3 regions of the Lysobacter sp. GCM10012299 genome follow, and region 1 is predicted to be linked to each of the others. Evidence: predicted binding sites of a transcription regulator. Region 1 holds the regulator's gene; each other region holds the start of a gene.

Evidence for each region. The regulator HrcA, encoded in region 1, represses chaperone genes, less so after heat shock. The targets are predictions, from matches to a motif close to TTNGCACTCNNNNNNNNNGAGTGCNAA.
Region 2: groES (co-chaperone GroES) is a predicted target of HrcA. The motif match lies at 7,159-7,185, and genes of this name have one in related genera.
Region 3: rpoH (RNA polymerase sigma factor RpoH) is a predicted target of HrcA. The motif match lies at 6,748-6,774, and genes of this name have one in related genera.

What each region holds. Positions count from the first base shown of each region.
Region 1 is NZ_JBHRZC010000005.1:75,361-85,592, forward strand. Features, by position in the region: gene recN (DNA repair protein RecN) at 1-1,640, opposite strand, end outside; gene hrcA (heat-inducible transcriptional repressor HrcA) at 1,782-2,837, shown strand; gene grpE (nucleotide exchange factor GrpE) at 2,988-3,527, shown strand; gene dnaK (molecular chaperone DnaK) at 3,674-5,584, shown strand; gene dnaJ (molecular chaperone DnaJ) at 5,724-6,851, shown strand; gene ACFOPO_RS14405 (hypothetical protein) at 6,870-7,598, opposite strand; gene dapB (4-hydroxy-tetrahydrodipicolinate reductase) at 7,716-8,435, shown strand; gene carA (glutamine-hydrolyzing carbamoyl-phosphate synthase small subunit) at 8,716-9,840, shown strand; gene ACFOPO_RS14420 (hypothetical protein) at 9,837-10,232, shown strand, end outside.
Region 2 is NZ_JBHRZC010000002.1:569,116-579,347, forward strand. Features, by position in the region: gene accC (acetyl-CoA carboxylase biotin carboxylase subunit) at 1-1,240, opposite strand, end outside; gene accB (acetyl-CoA carboxylase biotin carboxyl carrier protein) at 1,249-1,719, opposite strand; gene aroQ (type II 3-dehydroquinate dehydratase) at 1,786-2,223, opposite strand; gene ACFOPO_RS06905 (TlpA family protein disulfide reductase) at 2,356-2,973, opposite strand; gene dsbD (protein-disulfide reductase DsbD) at 2,973-5,354, opposite strand; gene cutA (divalent-cation tolerance protein CutA) at 5,377-5,718, opposite strand; gene ACFOPO_RS06920 (hypothetical protein) at 5,852-6,334, shown strand; gene ACFOPO_RS06925 (helix-turn-helix transcriptional regulator) at 6,339-6,740, opposite strand; gene groES (co-chaperone GroES) at 7,247-7,534, shown strand; gene groL (chaperonin GroEL) at 7,643-9,280, shown strand; gene ACFOPO_RS06940 (DUF6445 family protein) at 9,642-10,232, shown strand, end outside.
Region 3 is NZ_JBHRZC010000003.1:425,692-435,923, reverse strand. Features, by position in the region: gene rho (transcription termination factor Rho) at 1-634, opposite strand, end outside; gene trxA (thioredoxin TrxA) at 902-1,228, opposite strand; gene rhlB (ATP-dependent RNA helicase RhlB) at 1,515-3,254, shown strand; gene ftsE (cell division ATP-binding protein FtsE) at 3,446-4,132, shown strand; gene ftsX (permease-like cell division protein FtsX) at 4,129-5,097, shown strand; partial or broken gene ACFOPO_RS09940 (response regulator) at 5,109-5,616, shown strand; partial or broken gene ACFOPO_RS09935 (response regulator) at 5,595-5,951, shown strand; gene ung (uracil-DNA glycosylase) at 5,948-6,670, shown strand; gene rpoH (RNA polymerase sigma factor RpoH) at 6,785-7,675, shown strand; gene ACFOPO_RS09920 (NAD(P)/FAD-dependent oxidoreductase) at 7,866-9,149, opposite strand; gene ACFOPO_RS09915 (MFS transporter) at 9,146-10,232, opposite strand, start outside.

The DNA of each region.
Region 1 (10,232 bases):
GCCGCCGCACGCGCTTCGCGGGTGAGCTCCACGCCGCCGAGCATCCGCGCCAGTTCTTCCTCGCGCTGCTTGGCATTGAGCAACTGCACCGCGCTCTGGGTGACGCCTTTGCTGGCGGCCTTGCTGACCCGGTAGTGGGCATGGCCCTGCGCGGCGACCTGCGGCAGGTGGGTCACGCACAGCACCTGGCGGCTGGCGCCCAGTGCCCGCAACTTCTGGCCCACGATCTCGGCCACGGCGCCGCCGATGCCGGTGTCGACCTCGTCGAACACCATCGTCGGCACCGCGTCCAGTCCGAGCGCGGCGACCTCGATCGCCAGCGAGATGCGTGACAGCTCGCCACCGGAGGCGACCTTGCGCAGCGCCCGCGCCGGCTGGCCCGGGTTGGCGGCGACCAGGAACTCCACGCGTTCGCCGCCCTGCGGATCGGGCCGATCGGTCTCGGACGGTTCGATCTGGACGTCGAAGCGGCCGCCGCCCATGCCCAGTTCGGAGATCAATGCGGTGGTGCTGGACGACAGCCTGGTCGCAGCCTCGCGGCGCAGGCGGCCGAGGACGTCGGCAGCCTGGCGCCAGTCGCGGCGCGCGGTTTCGATCTCGGTGTCGAGGCGGGCCAGGCGCACCCCGGCGCCCTGCAGCGTCTCAAGTTCTGCCGCAATCGCATCGCGTTGCGCGCCCAACTGCTCGGGCGGAACCCGATGCTTGCGCGCCAGTTCGTGGATGCGGGTGAGGCGATGCTCGATGGCTTCCAGCGCGGACGGGTCGAGGTCGAGGTCGCTGCGCACGCGATCGAGCAGGGCCAGGGCCTCGTCGACCTGGATGGCGGCCGCATCGAGCATGCCGTCGACATCGCCCAGGCGTGGTTCGTGTTCGACGACGCGCTGCAGGTCGCCGCGGACCTGCTGCAGGCTGCGCGACAGGGACGGGCCTTCTTCGCCGCCGAGGCGGGCGAAGGCGCCTTCGCAGGCCGCGATCAGGTCGGCTGCGTGGGCGTGGCGGCGATGGTCGTCCTGCAGGCGCGCGATGGCTTCGGCTTCCAGGTCTTCGCGGTCGAGTTCGCCATGCTGGTGTTCGAGCCAGCCGATGCGGTCGGAGACGTCGCCCTTGGCCGATAGCTCGTCGCGCTCCGCCAGCAGGGCGCTCCAGCGCGTCGCCGCGGCCGCAACCGCGCCGAGTTCGGCCTGGGTGCGGCCGAAGGCATCGAGCAGCGCCAGCTGGCTCGGGCGGGACAGCAGCGCCTGGTGCTCGTGCTGGCCGTGGATTTCGACCAGCAGGGCGGCCAGCTCGCTGAGCTGGCCGAGGGTGACCGGGCGGCCATTGACCCAGGCGCGCGAGCCGCCGTCGGCGCGGATGACGCGGCGGATCTGGCAGGACTCGTCCTCATCGAGTTCGTTGTCGCGCAGCCAGGCGTGCGCCAGCGGGACGTCGTCGAGGCTGAAGCCGGCGACGAGTTCGGCGCGGTCGGCGCCATGGCGGACCACGCCGCTGTCGGCGCGCAGGCCCGAGATCAGGCCCAGCGCATCGACCAGCAACGACTTGCCGGCGCCGGTCTCGCCGGAGATGACGGTCAGGCCGGGACCGAAGCCGAGCTCGGCTTCACTGACCACGGCGAACTGCTTGAGGGAGAGGTGGACGAGCATGGACCGCGATTGTGCCTTGTGTAGGTTGCGGCGTGATAGCGGGGGCGCGTCTCGCAGGTTCAGATCGCGAGCGCAACCTGGGACGAGGCGCACCGAAAACCCTTGCACCGGATCGGGCCGCGACCTATCAATATGCCCGTCATGAACCGCAAACCTGCCGATCCCAGCCTCGACCCGCGTGCACGGCAGCTGTTGCGCACCCTGATTGGCCGCTATATCCACAGCGGCGAACCGATCGGCTCGCAGACGCTGGCGCGCCATGCCGGCCTCGACGTCAGCGCGGCGACCATCCGCAACATCCTCGCCGACCTCGAGGATGCCGGCCTGCTCAGTGCGCCGCACAGTTCGGCCGGACGCATCCCGACGGCCCAGGGCTACAGGCTGTTCGTCGACTCGCTGCTGCAGGTGCGACCGTTGCCCGATAGCGACTTGGCGCGCCTGCGTGGCGAGCTGCCGGCCGGCTCCGGCACCCAGGCCCTGCTCGGCAGCGCCTCCGAGCTACTGTCGGCGATGACCCATTTCGTCGGGGTGGTCAGCGTGCCGCGGCGCGAGCAGTTCGCCTTCCGCCGGATCGACTTCGTGCCGCTGGACGGCGCGCGGGTGCTGGCGATTCTCGTGTTCGCCGACAACGAAGTGCAGAACCGCATCGTCCAGACCCGTCGTCCGTTCGACGCGGGCGAGCTCGAGCGCGTGGCCAACTACCTGAACGCCCACTTCGCCGGGCGCACCGTGGCCGACATCCGTTCGACCCTGCTGCGCGAGCTGCGCAGTGCCCAGACCGAGATGCAGTCGCTGCTGACGCAGTCGGTGGAGCTGGCCGAGCAGGCCCTGGCCCCGGGCGGCGACGACATGGTCCTGGCGGGGCAGACACGCCTGATGGGGGTGCAGGAGCTGGCCGACCTCGACCGCCTGCGCGACCTGTTCGACGCCTTCGCCCGCAAGCGCGAGATCCTGCAGTTGCTCGAACGCACGGTGCAGGCGCCTGGCGTGCGCATCTTCATCGGCGAGGAAACCGGCCTGGCCCCGCTGGAGGGGATGTCGCTGGTCACCGCGCCCTACGTGGCCGGTGGCGGCAGCGGCCAGGTGCTGGGGGTCCTGGGGGTGATCGGACCGACCCGGATGGCCTACGAGCGGGTGATCCCGGTGGTGCAGGCCGCCGCCGATGCGCTCGGGGCGGCCATCCACTCCGAGTCCTGACCCCTCGTAATCCGGCCCCGGTCGGTTTTCGGGCCCTTGGCCGGCGCCGCCGGCTCACCTCGTCTTGAAACCTCGCGGGGCGGCCCCATTGCTGCCCTGTCGCGCCAATGAGCGCGGATTTCCGAATTGTTTGGCGCCCTTGGCGCAGGGATGGAGCACCACATGACCCAGATCGATCCGCAAGACACCCCCGACAACACCCTCGACCTTGCCAACGACGCCGACGGCGGCGATTCGCTGGCGGCGCAACTGCAGGCCGCCCGCGCCGAGCTGGCGCAGCTGCGCGAGGACTCGCTGCGCGAGCGTGCCGAGCTCGAGAACCAGCGCAAGCGCATGGCCCGCGACATCGACATGGCGCGCAAGTTCGCCAACGAGCGCGTGCTCGGCGACCTGTTGCCGGTGATCGACAGCCTCGAGGCCGGCCTCACCATCCAGGCCGACACCGCCCAGCACCTGCGCGAAGGCATGGAGCTGACCCTGCGCCAGCTGCTCAAGGTGGTCACCGACAACGGCCTGGTCGCGATCGATCCGGCCGGCAAGGCCTTCAACCCGGAGCACCACCAGGCCATGGCCATGGTCGAGAGCGCCGGGCACGCGCCGGGCGATGTGGTCCAGGTCTACCAGAAGGGCTGGCTGCTCAACGACCGCCTGCTGCGCCCTGCGCTGGTGGTGGTGGCCAAGCACGACTGAACAGTGGGGGCAGGGCAGCGCCGGGCGAGGCGCTTTGCCAACGCGGTCGCTTGAAGAGCCCGCAGCCGGCCCCCAGATAACGCACATCGGCGCTAGCACAGATTCGGCGCCACACCATTTCAAGCATTAGCGAGGGAGCTATACACATGGGCAAGATCATCGGTATCGATCTGGGCACGACCAATTCGTGCGTCGCGATCATGGAAGGCGGCAAGGCCAAGGTCATCGAAAACGCCGAAGGCGACCGCACCACGCCTTCCATCGTGGCCTTCACCAAGGACGGCGAAGTCCTGGTCGGCGCCTCGGCCAAGCGCCAGGCCGTCACCAACCCCAAGAACACCTTTTTCGCGGTCAAGCGCCTGATCGGCCGCAAGTTCACCGACGCCGAAGTCCAGAAGGACCTCGACCTGGTGCCGTACTCGATCGTGCAGCACGAGAACGGCGACGCCTGGGTCGCCACGGCCGACGGCAAGAACATGGCGCCGCAGCAGATCTCCGCTGAAGTGCTGGCGAAAATGAAGAAGACCGCCGAGGCCTACCTGGGCGAGACGGTCACCGAGGCCGTGATCACCGTGCCGGCCTACTTCAACGACAGCCAGCGCCAGGCGACCAAGGACGCCGGCAAGATCGCCGGCCTCGACGTCAAGCGCATCATCAACGAGCCGACCGCGGCCGCGCTGGCCTACGGCATGGACAAGAAGGGCGGCGACCGCAAAGTCGCGGTCTACGACCTCGGCGGCGGCACGTTCGACGTGTCGATCATCGAGATCGCGTCGGTCGACGGCGAGATGCAGGTCGAGGTGCTGGCCACCAACGGCGACACCTTCCTCGGCGGCGAAGACTTCGACAAGCGCGTCATCGATTACCTCGTGGAAGAGTTCCAGAAGGACCAGGGCATCGACCTGCGCAAGGATCCGCTGGCCCTGCAGCGCCTGAAGGACTCGGCCGAGCGCGCCAAGATCGAGCTGTCGAGCGCGCAGCAGACCGAGGTGAACCTGCCGTACGTCACCGCCGACGCCTCCGGTCCGAAGCACCTCAACATCAAGCTGACCCGCGCCAAGCTCGAAGCCCTGGTCGAAGACCTGGTCAAGCGCACCATCGAGCCATGCCGCATCGCCCTGAACGACGCCGGCCTGCGTGCCAGCGAGATCAGCGAAGTGATCCTGGTCGGCGGCCAGACCCGCATGCCGAAGGTGCAGCAGGCCGTGGCCGAGTTCTTCGGCAAGGAACCGCGCAAGGACGTCAACCCCGACGAGGCCGTGGCCGTGGGCGCCGCGATCCAGGGCGGCGTGCTGGCCGGCGACGTCAAGGACGTGCTGCTGCTCGACGTGACCCCGCTGTCGCTCGGCATCGAGACCCTGGGCGGCGTGTTCACCAAGATCATCGAGAAGAACACCACCATCCCGACCAAGGCCTCGCAGACCTTCAGCACCGCCGAGGACAACCAGTCCGCGGTGACCGTGCACGTGTTGCAGGGTGAGCGCGAGCAGGCCCGCTACAACAAGTCGCTGGCCCGCTTCGACCTGACCGGCATCGAGGCCGCGCCGCGCGGCATGCCGCAGGTGGAGGTGTCGTTCGACATCGACGCCAACGGCATCCTGCACGTGTCGGCCAAGGACAAGAAGACCAACAAGGAACAGAAGGTCGAGATCAAGGCAGGTTCCGGCCTGTCCGAGGACGAGATCGCCAAGATGGTCGCCGACGCGGAAGCCAACCGCGAAGAGGACCAGAAGTTCCACGAGCTGGTGCAGGCCCGCAACCACGCCGATGCGTTGATCCACAACGCCCGCAGCGCGATCAAGGACAACGGCGACAAGGTCGGCGGTGACGTGATCGGCCGCACCGAAGGCGCGATTGCCGAGCTGGAGACGGCGATGAAGGGCGACGACAAGGGCCAGATCGAGGCCAAGTCGAAGGTGCTGGAGGAAGCGGCACAGTCGCTGTTCGCCGCTGCCGCTGCCGCGTCGCAGCCGGGCCAGGAAGGTGGCGCTGGCGCGCCGAAGTCCGATGACGTCGTGGACGCTGAGTTCACTGAAGTCAAGGACGACAAGAAGTAAGGCGGAAACCGGAGAACGGGGAGCCGGAATGAGGACAGCGCAGCCCATGGCAGTGCTTCCGCAACCGGTTCCCCTTTCTTGTCTGCGATCTTCGCTTTGACGATTTCCCCTTACCGAGTCACCGAGTCAACCCCGGCAAATGAGCAAGCGCGATTACTACGAAGTCCTGGGCGTGGCCCGTGACGCCAGCGATGAAGACCTGAAGAAGGCCTATCGCCGCTGCGCGATGAAATACCACCCGGACCGCAATCCGGGTGACGCCGCCGCCGAGGCGACGTTCAAGGAATGCAAGGAGGCCTACGAGGTCCTCACCGACGGCAATCGCCGCCGCGCCTACGACCAGCATGGCCACGCTGCCTTCGAGCACGGCATGGGCGGTGGTGGTGGCGGTGCCGGCTACGCCGACATGGGCGACATCTTCGGCGACATCTTCGGCAACATCTTTGGCGGAGGCGGCGGTGCGCGCGGCCCGCGTCGCGGCGCCGACATCGGCTACGTGATGGAGCTGACGCTGGAAGAAGCGGTCGGCGGCATCGAGAAGACGATCGAGATCCCGACGCTCGACGAATGCGACACCTGCGACGGCACCGGTTCGGCCGATGGCAACCTCGAGACCTGCTCGACCTGCCAGGGCCGTGGCCAGGTGCGGTTCCAGCGCGGCATCTTCTCGATGCAGCAGGCGTGCCCGCACTGCGGCGGCCGCGGCAAGACCATCGCCAATCCGTGTGCCGACTGCAACGGCCAGGGACGCGTGGAGCGCACCAAGACCCTGCAGGTCAAGATCCCCGCCGGCGTCGACAACGGCGATCGCATCCGCCTCACCGGCGAAGGCGAAGCAGGGCCTGCCGGTTCGCCGCCGGGCGACCTCTACGTCGACGTGCGCGTGCGCGAGCACGAGATCTTCCAGCGCGACGGCGATGACCTGCACTGCGAAGTGCCGGTGCGCATCTCGCAGGCGGCCCTGGGCGACACGATCCGCGTGCCTACGCTCGATGGCGATGTCGAGCTGCGCATCCCGGCCGAGAGCCAGACCGGAAAGCTGTTCCGTCTGCGCGACAAGGGCGTCAAATCGGTGCGCAGCCGCTCCACCGGCGACCTGTATTGCCGGATCGTGGTCGAAACGCCGGTCAACCTGACCCCCGAGCAGCGCGAGCTGCTGGAGAAGTTCGAAGCGACGTTCGTCGGGGAGGGAGCCCGTCGACATTCGCCGCGCGCCTCCACCTTTCTGGACGGAGTGAAGGGCTTCTGGGACCGGATGACGTCCTGATCCACTTCGGCAGGGGCTTCAGCGTGAAGTCCCTGCCACCAGCCGTTGCCGCCATCGCAGCAGATCCTCGAACTCCGCCGCCAGCGCCGCGTCGCTCCAGCAGCGGCGCGTCGCCGGGCCGAGCGGCGGATCGATCCTGGCGGCCGGAGCGATGCCCTCCAGCACGACGGCCATGGTGATGTCGGCGTAGCTGAAGCGGCCCAGCAGGAAATCGCAACCCGACGCCTGCAGGCCATCACGCGTGCGCTGCAATGCAATCCGCAGCGATCCAGGCACCAGCAGGTGCCGATACTTGCAATCGAGCCGGCGTGCGGCGTCGCGAGCGACGAAACGCAATGGCTGTCGCAGCGGCCGTGGCAGCACCGATGCAGACGCCTCGTCGAGCGCTTGTGGATCGGCCAGCACGCAGCGCACGACGCGGGTGCGTGCTTCGGCCAGCGCCGCCTCGCTGAGTTCGTTCCACGGCGCGATGGCGTCGAAGTCGCCGAGCCGGTCGTCGCCGGCCGATGCTGCGGCGAAGCGGGCGATGTCCCACGATCCGCGAATCACGTCCGGTCCGGCCAGAAGCACCGGCACCGACACCGGCCCTGACCACTGCCGCATCCGCCAGCGCAGCCAGGGTTCGCTCAGGGTCGGCGTGTACTCCCGGTACGCGAAGCCGACAGCGCAGGCCTCCAGCGCCCAGCCTGCCTTCTGTGTCCACGGCGAAAAGGCTTCGCCCACCAGCAATGCACGGGATGACGGCACGGTCGTGCTCCTGCATTGACGCGTCGGGCCGATTATTACCAATCCCCGCCGCCATACGCAGTCGCCGTTCGCGCAGTTCGCTTGTCCACGCGCCCGTGTTGCGATTAGCCTGCGCGCATGAACGATTCGAACTCCCCCATCCGCGTGCTGATCCATGGCGTCACCGGCCGCATGGGCCAGGCCCTGCTGCGCCTTGCCGCCGAGCGCGACGACGTCATCGTGGTTGCCGCGGTGTCGCGTTCGCAGCCGGCGCAGCGCGTGGTCGATGGCGTGCCGCATTTCGCCGCAGCGGAACTGCCGGGCGTGCCGCCGTTCGACGTCGCCATTGATTTCAGCCTGCCGCAGGGTTTCGACGCGATCCTCGACCTGTGCGCGCACCGTGGTGCAGCGCTGGTCTCGGGCACGACCGGCCTGGAGGACGCGCAGCGCCACGCCCTGGACAACGCGGCCACGCGGATCGCCCTGCTGTGGGCCGCGAACTTCAGCCTCGGCGTGGCGGTGCTCAGCGAACTGGTCGAGCGGGCCGCGGCCGCGCTGCCGGGCTGGGATTGCGACATCGTCGAGTCGCACCACGTGCACAAGAAGGACGCGCCGTCGGGCACCGCGCTGGCACTGGGTGCGAGCGCGGAACACGGCGGGGCGCAGCCGCGCTATGCATCGCTGCGCGCCGGCGACATCGTTGGCGAGCACCTGGTGCAGTTCGCCGCGCCCGGCGAGCGCATCGAACTGGTGCACCGGGCGACCAATCGCGACATCTTCGCCCGCGGCGCGCTGCATGCGGCGGCCAGGCTGGCGGCGAAGGGGCCTGGTCAGTACCGGCTGCGCGATCTGCTCTGAGCCGACAGTGGCGGGAATGAGCGCCCCGAGGGCGCGCAGGCCCCGCTACGGGGCCTCGCCGGAGCGCTGCAAGCCTGAAGGTTCTCCCGCCGCCATTCATCCAAGGCTGGCGTCCGGGGCCGCGGACCGCTAGAATTCCCGCTCGCCTGAACCCCTTCCGTCGGACCGGTCCCGCACCGCGTCCGCGCTTTGCTGCAGGCCGGTTTTTGCCGATCCAGGCACGCCGGCATCTGCGCAGCGGTGGGGGTGTCAGCACCCCCCGGCAGCCAAGGCGATCCCCGTGACCCAACCCGCAATCCTCGCACTCGAAGACGGCACCATCTTCGAGGGCGTTTCCGTAGGCGCGCCTGGCCTTTCGGTCGGCGAAGTCGTGTTCAACACGGCCATCACCGGCTACCAGGAAATCCTCACCGACCCGTCGTACGCGCGCCAGATGGTGACGCTGACGTATCCGCACATCGGCAACACCGGCTGCACCGACCAGGACGACGAAGCCGCACAGGCCTGGGCTGCCGGCCTGATCGTGCGCGACGTGCCGCGCCGCCCGAGCAACTGGCGCAGCCAGGTGTCGCTGCCGGAGTGGCTGGCCAAGCGCGGCATCGTCGCCATCGCCGACATCGACACGCGCAAGCTCACCCGCATCCTGCGCGAGAAGGGTGCGCAGAACGGCGCGCTGATGGCCGGTGAGATCAACGTCGAGAAGGCATTGGAAGCCGCACGCAAGTTCCCCGGCCTCAAGGGCATGGACCTGGCCAAGGAAGTGACCACGGCCAAGTCCTATGAGTGGACCGACGGTCAGCTCGACCTGGACCGCAACGAGTTCGTCAAGGCACCGCCGCGTTTCCACGTCGTCGCCTACGACTACGGCGTCAAGCACAACATCCTGCGCATGCTCGCCGAGCGCGGTTGCCGCCTGACGGTGGTGCCGGCGCAGACGCCGGCCGCGGACGTGTTCGCGCTCAAGCCCGACGGTGTGTTCCTGTCCAACGGCCCGGGCGATCCGGAGCCGTGCGACTACGCGATCAAGGCGATCGGTGAGTTCATCAAGGCGAAGGTCCCGACCTTCGGCATCTGCCTGGGCCACCAGCTGCTGGCGCTGGCCAGCGGTGCGAAGACCATGAAGATGGGCACCGGCCACCACGGCGCCAACCATCCGGTCCAGGACCTCGACAGCGGCCGGGTGATGATCACCTCGCAGAACCACGGCTTCGCAGTCGATGAACCGACCTTGCCGGCCAACGTGCGCGTGACCCACCGCTCGCTGTTCGACGGCACCAACCAGGGCATCGCCCTGACCGATGCCCCGGCCTTCAGTTTCCAGGGCCACCCGGAAGCGAGCCCCGGCCCGCACGACGTCGCTCCGCTGTTCGATCGCTTCGTGGCGATGATGGAGCAGGCCAAGTGACGCATGCGCTGCGCCGCGTGGCTGCGGTCGCACTGATGCTGCTGCCCGTCGTGGCCGCGGCAGCCGTGCCGTCCGACAGCCAGGTGGTGCGGGTCCAGCAGTTGCTGGGGTTCGACGAAGCGTTCGCGCTGACCATGGACGAGAAGTTCGACCGCTCGCCGGAGTTGTCCCATTACAGCGACCGCGAACGCAGCTGCGTGAGCGGCCTGGTCCGGCCGGCCTTCGCCGGTGCGCTGAACAACGCCTTCCGTGACCTGTTCGGCGATGCCGCGGTGGTCGAGGACTGGGAGCGCTTCGCGCAGACGCCGGGCGGTGCACGCTTCATGGAGTTCGTCCGCAGTGGCGTCGTTGCCACCGTGCGCAATCAACCGCGCCCGGAGCCGGAAGCGTTC
Region 2 (10,232 bases), on a different contig from region 1:
TGCCGTCGACGACCATCTCGCTCAACGCCACGCGCATGCGCGCGATCGCGGTCTCGCGATCCGGGCCGTGCACGATCAGCTTGCCAATCATCGAGTCGTAGTTCGGCGGCACGCGATAGCCCTCGTAGATGTGGCTGTCGACGCGCACGCCCGGGCCGCCCGGGGCATGGAAGTGCTGGATCAGGCCGGGGAACGGCATGAACGTCTCCGGATCCTCGGCGTTGATGCGGCACTCGATCGCATGGCCTTCCAGCACCACGTCGCTCTGCTTGATGGCGAGCTTGTGGCCGGCCGCGATGTTGAGCTGCTCGCGCACCAGGTCGATGCCGGTGACCATCTCGGTGACCGGGTGCTCCACCTGGATGCGGGTGTTCATCTCGATGAAGTAGAAGCGGCCGTTCTCGTACAGGAACTCGAACGTGCCGGCGCCGCGGTAGCCGATGCGCAGGCAGGCCTCGACGCAGACCTTGCCGATCTCGGCACGCTGCTCGGGGGTGATGCCCGGTGCCGGCGCTTCCTCGACCACCTTCTGGTGGCGGCGCTGCATCGAGCAGTCGCGCTCGCCCAGGTGGATGGCGTTGCCCTGGCCGTCGGCGAGCACCTGGATCTCCACGTGGCGCGGATTCTCCAGGAACTTCTCCATGTAGACCATGTCGTTGCCGAACGCGGCCTTGGCCTCGGACTTGGTGGTCTGGATGGCCACGGTCAGGTGCGCTTCGGTGTGCACCACGCGCATGCCGCGACCGCCACCGCCACCGGCCGCCTTGACGATGACCGGGTAGCCGATCTCGCGCGCGATCTTGACGTTGGTGGCCGGGTCGTCGCCGAGCGGACCGCCGCTGCCGGGCACGCACGGCACGCCGGCGGCCTTCATCGCGCGAATGGCTTCGACCTTGTCGCCCATCAGGCGGATCGTGTCGGCCTTCGGGCCGATGAAGATGAAGCCCGACTGCTCCACGCGCTCGGCGAAGTCGGCGTTCTCCGACAGGAAGCCGTAACCCGGGTGGATGGCCTGGGCGTCGGTGACCTCGGCGGCAGCAATGATCTGCGCCATGTTGAGGTAGCTGTCGGTCGACGGTGCCGGGCCGATGCAGACCGACTCGTCGGCCATGGCGACGTGCTTGAGGTTGCGGTCGACGGTGGAATGCACCGCGACCGTACGGATGCCCAGCGCGTGGCACGCGCGCAGGATGCGCAGCGCGATCTCACCGCGGTTGGCAATGACGACTTTATCGAGCATGGCTGGTCTCAACCGATGACGAACAGCGGCTGGTCGAACTCGATCGGCTGGCCGTTCTCGACCATCACCTTCAACACGGTGCCGGCGACGTCGGCCTCGATCGGGTTGAACATCTTCATCGCTTCGATGATGCCCAGGGTGTCGCCGGCCTTGACCGCCTGGCCGACGGTGACGAACGCGGGCTTGTCCGGCGACGGCGAGCCGTAGAACGTGCCGACCATCGGCGCGCGCACGACATGGCCCTCGGGCAGTTCGGCCTGCGGCTTGGCGTGGCCGCCGGTGGCGGCTTCGGTCGGGCCGTGCATCGGCATCACCGGCGCATGCGCGGCCGGGGCGGCGTGCATGACCGGCGCGGCCACGGCGACGCCACGCGGCGTGCGGGCGAGGCGGACGGACTCTTCGCCTTCCTTGATTTCGATCTCGGCGAGGTTGGATTCCTCGAGCAGGTCGATGAGTTTCTTGATTTTGCGCAGGTCCATGGTGGGCCTCAGGGTCGTTGATGGTGGCCGTCCCGGGTCAAACGGGGCGGCGGTCTTGAGTGGTGTTCAGGCCAGTCGCTTGAGCGCGGCGTCGAGGGCGTAGCGGTAGCTGTCGGCGCCAAAGCCGCAGACCACGCCGAGGGCAAGGTCGCTGAAGTAACTGGTGTGGCGGAACGGTTCGCGCCGGTGCGGATTGGACAGATGGACTTCGAAGAAGGGGAGCGCCACCGCCGCCAGGGCGTCGCGGATGGCGACGCTGGTGTGGGTGAACGCGGCCGGGTTGATCAGGAGCAGGGCCGTGCCGTCCTCGCGGGCGGCCTGGATGCGGTCGACCAGTACATGCTCGGCGTTGGACTGCAGGCAGTCGTAGACATGACCTGCCGCCTCGGTACGCTGGCGCAGGTCGGAATCGATGTCTGCCAGAGTGGCGTGGCCATACACTTCCGGCTCGCGGGTACCGAGCAGGTTGAGGTTGGGGCCGTGCAGAACCAACAACTTCGCCATGGCGGACCCTTGACGCTCCTTACGGACTGCTCGAAAGACCGGCAGTGTGCGCGATGCCGGCCGGGGTGTCCAGACGTTCGCTACCGTATCGACGAAGTTCTCAGGATTTAAGCAGTTGTTTGAGTGGTCGCTCTAATTTGCGACCCAGTCGTCGATTTCGCCGTGTTCGAACGGCCCGATCTTCTGCTTCAACAGCCGTCCATCGGCCGAAACCAGCACGGTATAGGGCAGGACGCCCTTGCCATTGCCCAGCTGGACGCCGGCATCGCGGGGGCCGGCCTGGTCGAGCAGGATCGGGTAGCCCACCGGAATGCGCTGCAGGAATGCCTGCACCGCGGCGGCGTCATCCAGCGCGATGCCCACCACTTGCGTGCCGTTCGCACCCTGGGTGGCGGCGAAGCGGTCGAGCTCGGGCATTTCCTGGATGCAGGGGCCGCACCAGCTCGCCCACAGGTTGATCAGCATGGGGCGGCCGCGGAAGTCGGCCGGTATCCGCACCGGCTTGCTGTCCAGCCCGGGCAGCTGCAGGGCCGGGATGGCCTGGCCGCGGCGGGCGATCGCCAGCCCGGGCGGCGGTGGCGGGGCGCTGGCATCCATGACCGTCTGCAACGCGCGCTGGCCGACTTCGCTGCGCAGCAGCGGTCCGCCGTTCGACCAGAGCCCGCCGTTGGACCAGAGCCCGGCGAGGACGCCGAGCGTACCGGCGGCCACGGCGACCAGCAGGATCTTGCCGGTGGCGCCCAATGCCATCAGCGGCTGGCCTTGCCGATGCGCGCGACGAACGGGCCCGGTTCCTCGAAGCCGAACAGGCGCAGGTTGCGGCGCTCGCTGCCATCGACGTAATACAGGGTGGCCGGCGGGCCGATGATGCCCAGCTGTTTCATCAAGGCCTGGTCGACATCGTCGTTGGCGGTGACGTCGGCCTTGAGCAGGACGAAACCGGACAGCGCCGCATGCACGGAAGCCTGCGGGAAGGTGTACTTCTCCATTTCCTTGCAGGCCACGCACCAGTCGGCATAGAAGTCGAGCATCACCGGCTTGCCGGCGGCCTTGGCGGCGCCGACTTCACGCTCGAGATCGGCCAGCGACTTGATCTTGCGGAACGGGAGTTCAGCCGCGTGCGCAGCGCTGCCACCGCGCAGACCGGCCAGCGGTTGCAGCGGGTCGCTGCTGCCGGCCATCGCGCCGAGCAGCTGGCCCGCGCCGACCACGCCCAGCAGCAGCGCCGCCGTCCAGCCGAGCACGCGCACGCCGTATCGCTGCGCGGCCTTGATGGCCACCGCGATCGTGGCCGCCGCTGCCAGCAGCAGCACGCCCCACAGCGCCAGCGTCGCCGTGCCGGGCAGGACGCGCGACAGCATCCACACGGCCAGCCCAAGGAAGATGAAACCGAACGCGCGCTGCACCGCGACCATCCACGGTCCACTGGTCGGCAGCCCCTTGCCGGCGGCGACGCCGAAGGCGAGCAACGGCACGCCCATGCCCATCGCCAGCAGGAACAGTGCGGCGCCGCCGAACACCGGGTCCTGGGTCTGGCCGATGTAGAGCACCCCGGCCGCCAGCGGCGGTGCCACGCACGGGCCGACGATCAACGCCGACAGCGCGCCCATCACCGCCACGCCGGTCCAGGAGCCGCCGCGCTGGTGGTCGCTCACGGCGCCCAGCTTGTTGCGCAGGCCGGCCGGCAACTGCATTTCGTACAGACCGAAGCTCGACAGCGCCAACGCCACGAACAACAGCGCGAACGCACCGATCACCCACGGGTTCTGGAAGGCGATCTGCAGGTTGGCACCGACCAGTCCGGCGACGACGCCGGCGATGGTGAACACCAGCGCGCTCGCCAGCACATAGACGAACGACAGCGCGAACGCACGGCGCGCACCCAGGCCCGGGCCATGGCCGGCGATCAGCCCGGACAGGATCGGGATCATCGGCAGCACGCACGGGGTGAACGAGAGCAGCAGGCCGAAGCCGAAGAAGCTCGCCAGCGCCCACCAGCGGTTGGGACCGGCGAGGGAGGCGGCCAGGCGGCTGTCTTCGGCGAGGTCGGTGGGCTTGGAGGCAAACCCATCCCCACCCAACCCTCCCCTTGAAGGGGAGGGCTCAACGGCAGGGGCAACGGAGCTTTGCTCCCTCCCCTTCAAGGGGAGGGCCGGGGAGGGGATGGGTTTCACGTCAGCCGCAGCCACCCCCACCACCCCGGCAGGAAGCGCAACCTCCACCGTCCGCGTCATCGGCGGATAGCAGATGCCATCGGTCTGGCAGCCCTGGAAACCTGCCGTCAGCCGCACCGTGGCCGCATCGGCCTTGCTTCGCGTCAGCGCGACCGGCAATTCGACCTGGTCGAAGTACACGACGACGTTGCCGAAATGCTCGTCGCGATGGGCGACGCCCTGCGGCCAGCGCGGCTTGCCCAGGGCGATGCCGGCTTTCGCCGCCGCGTCATCGAGGCGCAGCGTGGTCTTGTCGCGATACAGGTAATAGCCGCGCGCGGGAGTGAAGCGCAGCAGCAGTGTGTTGCCGTCGCCGGCGATCGCCTCGAAGCCGAAGGCCTGCTCCGGCGGCAACGGCAACGCATCGGTGGCGAGCAGTCCGCCGCCCTGCAACGCACCGCCGCCCGCCGGGCCGAACGCGACCGTGGGTTGTGCTGCGGCAGGCTGTGCTGCTGCAGCGCCCGCGGCGGGCAAGGTGACACTGAGGCTGCGCGTCTGCGGCGGATAGCAGATGCCGGCGTCGGCGCAGCCCTGGTAGCGCACCTTCAGCGTGACCTGCCGCGGCGCGGCGTCTGCCGGCTTGCCTGGCAGCACCGCGGTGAGTGCCTGACGGTAGGTCTCGACGTAACCGAAGAACTCGTCCTCGTGCGCCTTGCCCTTGGGCAACTGCAGCGCCTGCGCGGCGAAGGCGGGATCGGCCTGCACCGAAATGCGGTGCCGGTAGAGGTAGTAGCCGTCGGCGACGTGCCAGCGGATCTCGATGCGGTCGGCAGCGGGCGCTTCGGCGCGCAGCACGAACGCCTCGTCCACCGGCAGCAGGTCGTCGGGATTGATCGCCGCCATCGCAGGGGTGGACAGCAGTGACGCCATGGCCAGGGACAGCAGGATTCTCGGCAGCACGCCGCGCAGTCGGGACATGCTCAGCATCAAGGCAGTGGACTCAATCATCTTCACGGGTCTGTTCGGCCACCCACTGCAGGTAGGGGGCAAGGCCGCCAACGGCTTCGACCGCAACCGCCTCAGGCAGTTCATAGGAGTGCAGCGCCTGCAGCCGGGCGATCAACGCGTCCTGGCGGTCGGCGGTGGTCTTGATCAGCAGCAGGACTTCATGCGCCTGCTCGACTGCGTCGTTCCAGCGGTACGTCGACGACACCCCGGGCAGCACGTTGACGCACGCGGCCAGGCGCTCGCCGACCAGGGCCCTGGCGATGGCGTCGGCGCTTTGCGGGTCGGCGCAGGTACTGAAGACCAGCCGTACGGACGAGGCGGGGGACGGGGTCATGAGGGGCGCAAGTGTAGCTGCCGCCCCGAGGCCGGGCTAATCCCGCCGAGGCGGGAGCGGCCCCGCACACGGTCGCGGGGAATGGCGTAGGCTGCCGGCGCCGGCATGGCCCCGACATGCCGCAGGAGTCCAGATGCGCCACCGCCACCGCCCACGCAACGCCCTCGCCGCCAAGGCCGTGATGTTCCTTGCGCTGGCGTCCGCCTTGCCCGCGGCGTCAGCTGCCCAGTCGCCCGCCTACGGCATTCGCGTGCGCGCGGCCTGCGTGGTGACCGGCACCGCGACGACGCGCGTACTGGCCGACCTGAGCTGCGAAAACGCCATGAGCTGCTGGAGCCAGCCGGAATCGATGAGCCTGCTGGATGCGGCCAGTGGCGAAGGCGTCGCCGCCGCGGCCGGTGAGCTGCAGTACGTGGACGCCGGCGGCAACGTGCAGGCCGAACCGCCGATGCAGGGCACGATCCGGGCGATCTGGGCGACCACGGTCGAGCAGCCGCCGGGATTCAGGCGCCTGCAGCTGGCCATGGACGGCGCGGCTGCGACTGCCCCGTTCGAGCTGGCGGCCGACTGCGCCGCGTTGCCACCCGCCGCGGTGAAGCGGCTGTCCGGCAGCTGATCAGCTAGAGGGCAGGCGTGCGACCCGGGCCACGCCCGGTTCGCAGCTGGGCCAATTGCTCGACGACTTCGACCAGCGGCGCCTTCGAGCGCGTCGGCGCTTCGCGGAATGCGGCCAGCAGCCGCAACTCGAGCGGGTCATCGACCAGCAGGGCATCGGCGGCCGCCACCGAGTCCAGCGCGGTATCGGCCGACAGGCCCATGGTGCCGCGGCCGGTGGCCAGCCATTCGAACTGCACGCCGGTCACCATCGCTATTTCGCGCAGGTGGGCCACGCTCGGGTACTTGCCGCGCGCTGCCTCCCAATGGCCGACGGCGCTGCGTTGCACCCCGACTGCGGCGCCGAGGGCCGCCTGGGACAGGCCGCAATGGCGCCGTGCCAGGCGGATGCGCTGCTGGGGTGTCATGGAGGCCTCCGCCTGCTGGGCAACTGATACCGGTATTCACGACGTGACCAAAACTCACCCAATGCTGTGTCCAATGGGTAGCGGTACGCGTCGATTTGAGCAGTCAAGGTCAATGGTTTCAAGCTTTTCACGCGCGGCGTGATACCAACAGTCAGCAGACCGCCGCTGGCCTCAGGGGCCGGCAACGGTGAACATTGGCTCCTGCCGACAAGGGCGTTGGTAGTGACAAGGCGTCGGTTCGGGGCCGTGCGCAGGACGCGACGAGCACAGGACAGCCACCTCCGTACCAGAAAGAGCGCGTTCCTACGGGGGCGCGCTCTTTCTTTTTGTCGCGCGCGTTTGGACGCCCTTGAAAGGCCGCGGCGCCTCCCCAATCTCCTGCGCTGTCCCGGTTCGCCGGGTTTCTTCGTCCCTGACATTGGCACTCGTCAGGGTCGACTGCTAAAATTCACGCAGTTTCGCTGTCCGTTCAACAACTTACGTAAATCCCTCGGAGATTTGTCGCGATGAATATCAAGCCGCTCTACGACCGCGTGGTCATCAAGCGCATGGAAGAAGAAAAGATGTCCGCTGGCGGCATCGTGATTCCGGACTCGGCCACCGAGAAGCCGATCAAGGGTGAAGTCGTCGCTGTCGGCTCCGGCAAGGTCCTCGACAACGGCAACGTCCGCGCGGTTTCGGTCAAGGTCGGCGACAAGGTCCTGTTCGGCAAGTACAGCGGTACCGAAGTGAAGCTCGACGGCACCGAATTCCTGGTGGTGAAGGAAGACGACATCTTCGCGGTGCTCGGCTAAGAGCGCCCGGAGCGGGCAGGGAACGTCGCGCAGCGCGCGCTTCCACTGCCTCCCGTCTTTCGTATCCCAGTTCCACATTCCCCAATTCCGCTTTTGAGGTAATAGAAAATGGCTGCCAAGGAAATTCGTTTCGGTGAGGACGCGCGCGTCAAGATGCTGCGCGGCGTCAATGTGCTCGCCAATGCCGTCAAGGCCACGCTCGGCCCGAAGGGTCGCAACGTCGTGCTCGAGAAGAGCTTCGGCGCCCCGACCATCACCAAGGACGGCGTCTCCGTCGCCAAGGAAATCGAGCTTGCCGACAAGTTCGAGAACATGGGCGCGCAGATGGTGAAGGAAGTCGCTTCCAAGACCTCCGACAACGCCGGTGACGGCACCACCACCGCCACCGTGCTGGCCCAGGCGCTGATCCGCGAAGGCATGAAGGCCGTCGCCGCCGGCATGAACCCGATGGATCTCAAGCGCGGTATCGACAAGGCCGTCGTCGCCGCCGTCGACGAGCTGAAGAAGATCTCCAAGCCGTCCTCGACCAGCAAGGAAATCGCCCAGGTCGGTACGATCTCGGCCAACTCCGACGCCAACATCGGTGACCTGATCGCCCAGGCGATGGACAAGGTCGGCAAGGAAGGCGTGATCACCGTGGAAGACGGTTCGGGCCTGGAGAACGAGCTCGACGTCGTCGAGGGCATGCAGTTCGACCGCGGCTACCTGTCGCCGTACTTCATCAACAACCAGCAGTCGATGCAGGCCGAGCTGGACGATCCGTTCATCCTGCTGCACGACAAGAAGATCTCCAACGTGCGTGACCTGCTGCCCGTCCTCGAGGGCGTGGCCAAGGCCGGCAAGCCGCTGCTGATCATCGCCGAGGAAGTCGAAGGCGAAGCGCTGGCGACCCTGGTGGTCAACACCATCCGCGGCATCGTCAAGGTCTGCGCCGTCAAGGCACCGGGCTTCGGCGACCGTCGCAAGGCGATGCTGGAAGACATGGCCGTCCTCACCGGCGGCACCGTGATCTCCGAGGAAGTCGGCCTGCAGCTGGACAAGGCCACGATCAAGGACCTCGGCCGCGCGAAGAAGGTGCAGGTCTCGAAGGAGAACACCACCATCATCGACGGCGCCGGCGAAGTGTCGGGCATCGAAGGCCGCATCAAGCAGATCAAGGCGCAGATCGAGGAGACCTCCTCCGACTACGACCGCGAGAAGCTGCAGGAGCGCGTGGCCAAGCTGGCCGGCGGCGTTGCGGTGATCAAGGTCGGTGCTTCGACCGAGATCGAGATGAAGGAAAAGAAGGCTCGCGTCGAAGACGCGCTGCACGCCACGCGTGCTGCCGTTGAAGAGGGCATCGTCCCGGGCGGCGGCGTTGCGCTGCTGCGCGCCAAGGCTGCGATCGCTGGCCTCAAGGGTGCCAACGAAGACCAGAACCACGGCATCCAGATCGCCCTGCGCGCGATGGAAGCGCCGCTGCGCGAGATCGTGACCAACGCCGGCGAAGAGCCGTCGGTCATCGTCAACAAGGTCGCCGAGGGCAAGGGCAGCTTCGGTTACAACGCTGCCAACGGCGAGTTCGGCGACATGATCGAGCTGGGCATCCTGGACCCGACCAAGGTCACCCGCACCGCGCTGCAGAACGCGGCTTCCATTGCCGGTCTGATGATCACGACCGAAGCGATGGTCGCCGAGCTGCCGAAGAAGGACGAGCCGGCGATGCCGGGCGGCGGCATGGGCGGCATGGGCGGCATGGACTTCTAAGTCCTTCCACCCAGTAGCCTGCTACACAAGGAACCCCGCAGAAATGCGGGGTTCTTTTTTTGCCGTCATCTCTTGCTCTTGCTCCGGAGGGGCGCCGTCCGCCGGGCCGGGGATTGCTCCGCCCCTTAGTCGGACATCCTGTCCGAATGCGGGGCGCGGGACATCCATGTCCCGCTGCGGATCAATCCCCGGCCCGTCGGCCGCCGCTCCGGCATTTCATTGCCCGGTCTCCGTCAGAAGCCGTCATTCCCGCGAACGCGGGAATCCATGGACGTTGCTTCCCCGTCATTCCCACGAAGGCGGGAACCAGTGTCGTTGCTCCTGCGTGCGCATGCCGCGCGCGCCCGCTAAGCTCGCGCGCATGCCGACCTCCCTGATCATCGTTGACGACTTCCTCAGCCCGCGCGATGCGATGCAATTGCGCGAGGTCGGGTTGAAGCTGACCTATCCCGACCAACAAGGTGCGTTTCCCGGTCGCAACTCGCTCGAGCGCATCGAGATCGATGGGCTGGAGCACAGCGTGTCCCAGCTGGTCGGCGAGCGCGTGCGGCCGGTCTCGCCGCTGCAGTCGCATGCGAAGTTCCGCATGACGCTGGGTTCGGACATCGGGCGGGCGAAGGTGCACATCGACCAGGCGTACTGGTCGGGCATCCTCTACCTCAGTCGTCCCGAGGACTGCACGGGCGGCACGGAGTTTTTCCGCCACCGCGCCACCCGGACCGACCGTGCGCCGATCACCGACGACGAAATGCGCGCGATGGGCTTCTCGTCGATGGAGCAGATGCATCGCGAGATCATCGAGCGCGACAGCACCGATGAGTCGAAGTGGGAGTTGACCATGCATGCGCCGATGCGCTTCAACCGGCTCGTGCTGTTGCGGCCGTGGTTGTGGCACACGGCAGGGCCGGCATTCGGCGATCGTCTCGAGAACGGACGGCTGGTCTACCTGATG
Region 3 (10,232 bases), on a different contig from region 1:
GCAGGGCGAAGATGACGTCCTGCTTGCGGGCACGGGCGACGCCTTCCTGGATCTGCAGCGTGTCGGCGAGGTCGAGCAGCTTGTTCGCCGGCATCCGCTTGAGGTCGCCCAGCGAGTACTGCGGGAAGCCCTCGGGCACCTGCGGGTGCGGACGCGGCACGAACTGCTCGCCGTTGCCGCCGTCGTCCTCCATGCCACCCTGGAAGCGGTCGCGCTGGCGGTCACGGCGGTTGCGGAAACGGTCGCGGCGGTTGTTGCGGCCGCCTTCGTCGCCACCCTGGCCCTGGCCTTGCTGCTGGCCTTGCTGGCCGCCGCCCTGGCCCTGGTTGCGGTTCTGGTTCTGGCCGCCCTGGCCCTGGCCCTGGTGCTGGCCACCCTGGCCACGCTGGCCTTGGCCGCCTTCGCCCTGCTGGGCGGGGGCGCCATCGGCGCGGGGTTCGGAGGGAGCGGCGGCCGGAGCGGGCGCGCTGGGGGCCGGGGCTGCCGGCGGCGGAGCTTCCGCACGCGGCGCCGGGGCGCTGGGCATTTCGAGTTGGGTCTGTGCGGCGGCGGCGTTGTCGGCGGCCTTGCTCACACGCGGCTTGCGCACGCGCTTTTCGGCGGTGTCGCCAGCGTCGGGGGTGTTATCGGACAAGCAGGGATTCCTCGCTAAGGCGAGCGCTCGCAGACGGCGAGCGGGACGTCAGGGACGATGGGTTATCAGAGGGGGTGCGGCGCCGCGACTGGTCACGCGACAGGTCTACATAACGCCGGGTGACACGAAACTAGCACTGCCAAAGCGTGGCGGCAAGCGTCCGGACAGGGGGCGTTCACATCGCCGGAGAGGCCGGCGGAGCTGCGCCCGGAGGGCGGGCGCAGCGGGGGGGCTCAACAGAAGGGGCGTTCGGGCCGGAGCCCGGCCTCAGAGCGCCTTGTCGATCATCTGGCTCAGCTGGGCCTTGCCCACCGCGCCGATCTGGGTGGCCTGGACCTGGCCGTTCTTGAACAGCAGCAGCATCGGGATCGAGCGCACGTGGTACTTCATCGCCGTGTTGCGGTTGTGGTCGACGTTGACCTTGGCGATCTTGACCTTGCCCTCATAGGCAGCGGCCAGCTCGTCCAGGGCCGGGGCGATCATCTTGCACGGGCCGCACCATTCCGCCCAGAAGTCCACCAGGACGGGCTCGGACGACTGCAGCACGGCGGCATCGAAATCGGCATCGCCGACGTGCAAAATTTTCTCGCTCACGGGGTTCTCCTGCGGGTTGGATCGACGGCCGGGCAGCGGCACGGGCCGCCGGCCCGGCTGGGGCCGGCCCGGGACCGGCGGTGCCGGATCGGGCGTTACGGTAAACTGGGGCGTTTCGCGGCGACTTCAAGCCCGCCGCCGACACCGAACCGAGCCGGCCCTAGTGGGAATGACCCTCTCAGGGACCGGCCCCGGCAGTCTGCGATGCGGACGCCACCCACGCAAGCGCACCGGTGCAAAACTGCAATCCGCAGATAGCACGGTCCCGCGGACAGACTGAAAGCTGATGAGCGACAAGCCCCTAACCGATATTTCCTTTTCCTCCTTCGACATACATCCGAGCCTGCTGGCCGGACTGGAAGCCGCTGGATTCACCCGCTGCACGCCGATCCAGGCACTGACGCTGCCGATCGCACTCACCGGCCGTGACGTCGCCGGCCAGGCGCAGACCGGCACCGGCAAGACGCTGGCGTTCCTGGTCGCGGTGATCAACCGCCTGCTGACGCGCCCGGCGCTGGCCGAGCGCAAGCCCGAGGACCCGCGCGCGCTGATCCTCGCGCCGACGCGCGAACTGGCGATCCAGATTCACAAGGACGCGGTCAAGTTCGGCAGCGACCTCGGCCTGAAGTTCGCCCTGGTCTATGGCGGCGTCGACTACGACAAGCAGCGCGAGCTGCTGCAGAAGGGCGCCGACGTCATCATCGCCACGCCCGGCCGCCTGATCGATTACGTCAAGCAGCACAAGGTCGTTTCGCTGCACGCCTGCGAAGTCTGCGTGCTCGACGAAGCCGACCGCATGTTCGACCTGGGCTTCATCAAGGACATCCGCTTCCTCCTGCGCCGCATGCCGATCCGCACCGAGCGGCAGACGCTGCTGTTCTCGGCCACGCTCAGCCACCGCGTGCTGGAGCTGGCGTACGAGCACATGAACGAGCCCGAGAAGGTGGTCGTCGAGACCGAGTTCATCACCGCCGCCAAGGTCCGCCAGAAGGTCTACTTCCCGGCCGACGAGGAAAAGATCCCGCTGCTGCTGGGCCTGCTGTCGCGCAGCGAGGGCGCGCGCACGATGGTGTTCGTCAATACCAAGGCGTTCGTCGAACGCGTTGCCCGTGCGCTCGAGCGCGGCGGCTACCGCGTCGGCGTGCTGTCGGGCGACGTGCCGCAGAAGAAGCGCGAGTCGCTGCTCAACAAGTTCCAGAAGGGCCAGCTCGAGATCCTCGTCGCCACCGACGTGGCCGCGCGCGGCCTGCACATCGACGGCGTCTCGCACGTCTACAACTACGACCTGCCGTTCGATGCCGAGGACTACGTCCACCGCATCGGCCGCACCGCCCGCCTGGGCGCGGAAGGTGACGCGATCAGCTTCGCCTGCGAGCGCTATGCGATGTCGCTGCCGGACATCGAGGCCTACATCGAGCAGAAGCTGCCGGTGGTGGCGGTCGAACCCGACCTGCTGGTCGCGCTGCCGCGTACCCCGCGCGAAGTGCCGGCCGGCGAGCCGGGCGAGGAAGAAGAAAGCATCGGCGCGATCTTCAAGGAAGCACGCGAACAGCGTGCGGCCGATGAAGAGCGTCGTGGTGGCGGCAAGGGTGGTCGCAGTGGCAGTGGTGCCGGCGGTCCGCGTCGCAGCAGCGGCGGTCGTAGCGAGGGTCGTCCTGGCGAGCGTCGTGAAGGCGGCGCACCGCGTGGCGAGCGCAAGCCGCGTGCCGCTGCAGCCGTGGCCGAGGCGGGTGCTTCGGTCGTGGCCGCTCCGGCCGCAGCCGCTGCCACCGCGCCGACGCCGGGCCTGGCCGATGCCGAGCGCGCGCCGCGCAAGCGTCGTCGTCGTCGTGGCGGCAAGCGCGTCGAGGGCAACGGTGAAGCCGCCGTCGCCGCCGCACCGGCACAGCAGGGCGGCAAGGCCACCCAGGTCCACGCGCAGAAGCCGCCGAAGGCCGCCGTGTCGGGCGAGAAGCCGGGCCTGCTCAACCGCATCGGCCGCAGCCTCAAGTCGCTGATCACGCGCGCACCGCGCAGCCAGCACTGACGCCACAAAGCCCCTCTCCCGCTTGCGGGAGAGGGGTTGGGGTGAGGGCTACCCTCATCCGCCCTCCGGGCACCTTCTCCCGCGAGCGGGAGAAGGGACTTTCACGATCTCTGTCGCGGTTTTATTTCCGCCGCTGGCCTTCCTCGCCCGCGCCACCGATACTTGGCGGCATGAGCCAGCACCGGTGAGCGATGAGCGTCCTGCGCTTCGACAATGTCAGCAAGCGGTACAGCGGCGGCCACGACGCGCTGAGCGAAGTCAGCTTTGAAGTGGCGCCGGGCGAAATGCTGTTCGTGACCGGCCATTCCGGTGCCGGCAAGAGCACCCTGCTCAAACTCATCCATCTGTCCGAGCGGCCCAGCCGCGGCGCCGTGCTGTTCGGCGATCGCAACCTGCTCAAGGTGCGCGGCCGTCGCATCGCCCTGCACCGTCGCGATGTCGGCGTGGTCTTCCAGGATCACCGCCTGCTCGCCGACCGCAGCGTTGCCGACAACGTCGCCCTGCCGCTGATCCTGCGCGGCCTGCGCCGCGGCGACATCGGCAAGCGCGTGCGCAGCGTGCTCGACAAGGTCGGCCTGGGCGCGCGCGCCGAAGCACTGCCGACGCAGTTGTCGGCCGGCGAACAGCAGCGCGTCGGCATCGCCCGCGCCATCGTCGGCGAACCGCGCCTGCTGGTCGCGGACGAGCCCACCGGCAATCTCGACCCGACCCTGTCGGCCGAAATCATGGCGCTGTTCGAGTCGCTGCCCGAGCGCGGCACCAGCGTGCTCGTCGCCAGCCACGACCTGGCGCTGGTCAAGCGCATGAAGAAGCGCGTGCTGGTGCTCAACCAGGGCCGCCTGGTCGACGACATCTCGCCGCAGGACCTGGCCCAGTGAGCGCGCCGTCGACGGAAGCGAGCAAGCCCGCGGCCAAGGCGCGCCCGCAGCCGCCGCGTTCGCGCCTGGGCACCTGGTTCGACCACCATCTCTACAGCCTGGTCGCCAGCCTCGGCCGCATGTTCCACAAGCCCTGGGCGACCGCGCTGACCATCGGCGTGATGGCGGTGGCGATCACGCTGCCGCTGGGCCTGTGGGCGGCGCTGGGCAACATCGAGCGGTTCACTGGCTCGGTGCAGCAGGCGCGCCAGATCAGTCTGTTCCTCAAGCCGGACGTTGCGCTCGACCGCGCCCGTGCGCTCGCCGACGAGCTGCGTGGCCGCGCCGACGTCGCCGCGCTCGAACTGCGCACGCCCGAGCAGGGCATGCAGGAGCTGCGCGAACGCAGCGGACTGGGCGAAGCCATCTCCGCCGTTGAAGGAAATCCCCTGCCGAGCGTCCTCATCGTCAGCCCGAAGGGCGACGAGGCCCTGCTCGCCACTTCGCTGGGCACGCTGCCCGAGGTCGACGTCGTCCAGCACGACGCCGGCTGGCGCCAGCGCCTGGACAGCTGGCTGCGCTTCGGCGTGCGCCTGGCCTGGGTGCTGGCCGCGCTGCTAGGCCTGGGCGCACTGCTGGTGGTCGGCAACACGGTGCGCCTGGACATCCAGTCGCGTCGCGAGGAGATCGCCGTGCTGCAGCAGCTCGGCGCCACCGACGGCTTCACTCGTCGCCCGTTCCTGTACCTGGGCCTGAGCTACGGCCTGGTCGCAGGCGCGATTGCGCTGGCGCTGCTGACCGCGGCCGACCAGGCACTGCGCGCTCCGCTGGCCGACCTCGCCCACAGCTATGGCAGCGGCTTCACCCTGCAAGGCTTCGACCTGCGCCAGGCGGCGGCGATTGTTTTCGGGTCCGGCCTGCTCGGCTGGATCGGCGCCGGTCTCGTGACCGGTCATTACCTGCGCCAGACCCGGCCCATTTCGTAAGCAGTGAACGCATGACCTCCCACGATCTTCGCCACCTCGCCAGCACCGCGCCGCGGATCATGGTGGTGGACGGTTCCAAGCTGGTGCGCAAGCTCATAGGCGACGTGCTGACGCGCGAACTTGCCGATGCGGTGGTGGTGCCCTGTGCCGGCATCGCCGAGGCACGCGCCGCGCTCGAAGCCGGCGCGGTTGACCTGGTCACCACCTCGCTGTCGCTGCCCGACGGCGACGGCATCGCCCTGGCACGCGCGGTTCGCGAGTCGGCTGGCCAGGCCTATGTGCCGGTGATCGTGGTGTCCGGTGATGCGCAGTCGCACCTGGAATCGCGCAGCTTCACCGAAGACGTGACCGACTATTTCGACAAGGCGCTGGGTCACACTGCGCTGGCGGCGTTCATCCGCGGCTACGTGCAACCGCAACCGATCCCGGGCGCGCGCGTGCTCTACGTCGAGGACAGCAAGGTGGTCGCGCTGGCGACCAAGCGCATGCTCGAACGCGCCGGCCTGAGCGTGCTGCACTTCATCGGTGTGGAGGAAGCGCTGGAATTCCTCGAGACGCGCCGCGGCCAGGACGACATCGGCGCCGACCTCGTGCTGACCGACGTCTATCTGAAGGGCGCGCTCAGCGGCAACGACCTGCTCGAGCGCCTGCGCCAGGACTTTGGCCACGGCAAGCGCCGCCTGCCAGTGCTGGTGATGACCGGCGACGCTAACGCCCACAACCAGAGCGCGCTGCTGCGTGCCGGCGCCAATGACCTGGTGCTCAAGCCGATCGAAGAGCGCCTGCTGATCACCAAGACGCTGTTCCAGCTGCGACTGTCGCGCCTGCCGGAGCAGGCGACACTGGACGCATGAACGACAGTGGTGAACGAGGGGGGCACAGGATCGCCCTGGAGCCCTCCTGGAAGGAGCGGGTAGGCGACTACCTGCAGCGCCCGGACATGCAAGCACTGTCGACCTTCCTGCGCGAGCGCAAGGCCGCCGGCGTCCATGTCTACCCGCCCGGCCCGAACATCTTTGCCGCCTTCGACGCCACGCCGTTCGACGCGGCCAAGGTCGTCATCCTCGGCCAGGACCCGTACCACGGCCACGGCCAGGCCCATGGCCTGTGCTTCTCGGTGCTGCCCGGCGTGCCGGTGCCGCCGTCGCTGCTCAACATCTACAAGGAAATCGAGCGCGACCTGGGCATCGCCCGGCCCGACCACGGTTGCCTGCTGCCGTGGGCGCAGCGCGGCGTGCTGCTGCTCAATGCCGTGCTGACGGTCGAGGAAGGCCGCGCCGGCGCCCACCAGGGCAAGGGCTGGGAGGGATTCACCGACCACGTCGTCGACACCCTCAACCGCGAACGCGAGGGTTTGGTGTTCCTGCTCTGGGGCAGCTACGCCCAGGCCAAGGGCAAGGTCATCGATACGCGCCGCCACCGGGTCCTGCGGGCGCCGCACCCCTCGCCGCTGTCGGCCCACCGCGGGTTCCTCGGCTGTGGCCATTTCTCGGCCGCCAACGAGTACCTGCAGCGGCGCGGGCAAGACGGAATCGACTGGTCGCTCCCGCCTAGGGCCGACCTGTCCATCTGACTACGCCTGCGGCTCGGTCCCGAACCTGAACAGTCCCATTGTTCTGTCACCGCAACAGTGCGGAACTTCCAGGCCCTTTAGCAGTCCTACAACCCGACTGCTAAGATGCCTGCCATGACCACGAACAGCCTTACCAATAGCGGCCTGTCCACTGCGCTGGTCGCCAACAACATCCCCGTACCGAGCGCGCTCGGTTCGCTGGACGCCTACGTCAACGCGGTGCACCGCATCCCGGTGCTGACCGTCGAGGACGAGCAGGCGCTGGCCCGTCGCTTCCGCGAAGAAGAAGACCTCGATGCCGCCCGTGAGCTGGTGCACTCGCACCTGCGATTCGTCGTGCACGTGGCCCGTGGCTACAACGGCTACGGCCTGCAGATCGGCGACCTCATCCAGGAAGGCAACATCGGCCTGATGAAGGCGGTGAAGCGTTTCGACCCCGACCAGGGCGTGCGCCTGGTGTCGTTCGCCGTGCACTGGATCCGTGCCGAGATGCACGAGTTCATCCTCAAGAACTGGCGCATCGTCAAGGTCGCCACGACCAAGGCGCAGCGCAAGCTGTTCTTCAACCTGCGCAAGTCCAAGACCCGCCTGGGCTGGATGAACGCCGAGGAAGTGCGCGCGGTCGCCAAGGACCTCAACGTCTCCGAGCGCGAAGTGCTGGAGATGGAATCGCGCCTGTCGGGCCGTGACATCGGCTTCGATGCGCCGGACGAAGACGACGATGGCGCACCGCCGTCGCCGGTCGCGTACCTGCGCGCCGACGGCGAGGATCCCTCGCAGACCTACGAGCGCGAAGACGAAGAAGACGGCCACCTGGCGCTGCTGCGCGAAGGCCTGTCGGAACTCGATGCGCGTTCGCGCGACATCATCAAGCGCCGCTGGCTCGACGACGAAAGCAAGATCACGCTGCAGGAGCTGGCCGACGAGTACGGCGTCAGCGCCGAGCGCATCCGCCAGATCGAGGCGAACGCGCTCAAGAAGATGCGCGCGCTGTTCGCGGCGTAAGCATCAGCGATGCGATCTGCGAAACGGCCCGGGAAACCGGGCCGTTTTGTTTTGCAGCCATCTTCACGCCGCCACCCCGTCACCGTCATCCCGGCGAAGGCCGGGATCCAGTGTCGGAGCATCAAGGTTGCGGAGTCACGGCCTCGTCGAAGGCTGAGGGCCTGGATCCCGGCGTTCGCCGGGATGACGATCAAGATGGATCCCGGCCTTCGCCGGGATGACCATCTGGCTTGTCCTGCCCCAGGATGATCCGCGCGTGCCGCTGGTAGCTCCAGTACGCCCATGCCCAGTTGATCAGCACGATGATCCGGTTGCGGAAGCCGATCAGGAAGAACACGTGCGCAGCCAGCCAGAACCACCACGCCAGCAGCCCTGACAGCTTGAACCCGTGCAGGTCGACCACCGCGGCCATGCGCCCGATCGTTGCCAGGTTGCCGAAGTCGCGATAGCGGAACTCCGGTGCCGCCTTGCCGGCCAGACGCGCGCGGATCGCCGTGGCCACGTGCGCTCCCATCTGCTTGGCCGCCGGTGCCACGCCGGGCACGGGCTTGCCGTCCTGCACGACGCTGGCGAGGTCGCCGGCGATGAAGATCTCCAGATGCCCGGGCACGCTCAGGTCAGGCGCCACCGGCACGCGTCCGGCGCGATCGCGTTCGACCCCCAGCAGGGCGCCCAGCGGCGAGGCGGCGACACCGGCGGCCCACAGCACGGTGCGCGCCGGCACGAACTGGTCGCCGAGGGTGAAGCCACGCGCATCGATCGCGCTGACCGGCGTGCCAGTCACGACTTCGACGCCAAGTTTCTCCAGCTGCCGCTGCGCCTTGGCCGACAACGACTCCGGGAACGACGCCAGCACGCGAGGACCTGCTTCGATCAGCCGCACGCGCGCCTGCGACGGATCGATGTTGCGGAACTCGCGCTTGAGCGTGTGCCGTGCGATCTCGGCCAGCGTGCCGGCCAGTTCGACGCCGGTCGGGCCGCCGCCGACGACGGCGAAGCTCAGCCATGCGGCGCGCTCGTCGGGATCGTCGCACGCCTCCGCGCGCTCGAATGCCAGCAGCAGCCGGCGGCGTATCGCCAGCGCATCGTCGAGCGTCTTCAGCCCGGGCGCGTCGCCACTCCATTCGTCGTGGCCGAAGTACGCGTGCGTGGCGCCGCTGGCGAGCAGCAGGTAGTCGTACGGAAGCTGCTCGCCATCTGCGAGCGAGACCGCGCGCGCCTGCGTGTCGATGCCCGTGACTTCGCCCAGGCGTACCTCGACATTGCGCTGGTTGCGCAGGATGTGGCGCAGCGGCGCGGCGATATCGGGCGAGGACAGGCCGGCGGTGGCGACCTGGTAGAGCAGCGGCTGGAACAGATGATGGTTGCGACGGTCGATCAGGGTGATGTCGACATCGTCACCGGACAATGCGCGCGTCGCCCAGAGGCCACCAAAGCCACCACCGACGACCACGATGCGCGGACGCGAACTCATGCCTTGGCTGCTCCTTGCTGGACATCGTCCTGGTCGCGGTCGATGCGCGAATGGTGCTTGGTGTCGCGCATGAACACATACACCGACAGCGACACCGCGACGCATGCCGTCACGTACCAGTAGAAATACGACTCATGACCGATCTTCTTGAACCACAGCGCCAGCAACTCGGCCGTGCCACCGAACACCGACACGGTCAGCGCATACGGCAGCCCGACGCCGAGCGCGCGGATGTGCGCCGGGAACAACTCGGCTTTCACCACCGCATTGATCGACGTGTAGCCGCTGACGATCACCAGCCCGGTCATCACCCAGGCGAACGCGCTCCAGACGCTGCTGGCCGCCGCGATGCCGCTGAGGATGGTGTAGGTGCACAACGTGCCGAGCACGCCGAAGGCGATCAGGATCGGGCGCCGGCCGATGCGGTCGGACAGCGCGCCAACCACCGGCTGCAGCAGCATGAACACCAGCAGCGACGCCGCCGAGATCAGGGTGGCATCGGCCTTGCTGAAACCGCCGGTGTTGACCAGGAACTTCTGCGGATAGGTGGTGAACGTATAAAACGAGAGCGTACCGCCCAGCGTCAGGCCGACCACGGTCAGCACTTCGCGCGGGTGTTGCAGCAGCACCCGCAGGCTGCCGCGACGCTTCACGTCATGGCTGCGCGCAGCGACGAACGACTCGGTCTCCTGCATCCCGCGCCGCAGGTACAACGCGGTGACCGCGCACAGCGCGCCGACCACGAACGGGATCCGCCAGCCCCAGTCGTGCAGTTGCTGCTCGGTCAACAGCAGCCGCTGCAGCAGCACCAGCAGCCCTAGCGCGAGCAACTGCCCCATCACCAGCGTCACGTACTGGAAGCTCGACCAGAAACCGCGTCGGCGAGCGTCGGCCATCTCGCTCAGGTAGGTCGCCGACGTGCCGTACTCGCCGCCGACGCTGAGACCCTGCAGCAGCCGCGCAAACACCAGCAAGGCCGGAGCCGCCAGGCCGATGCTGTCATGGCCGGGCGCCACGGCGATCAGCAGCGAGCCGGCGCACATCAGCAGCACCGACAGCATCAGTGCCGCCTTGCGGCCGTGG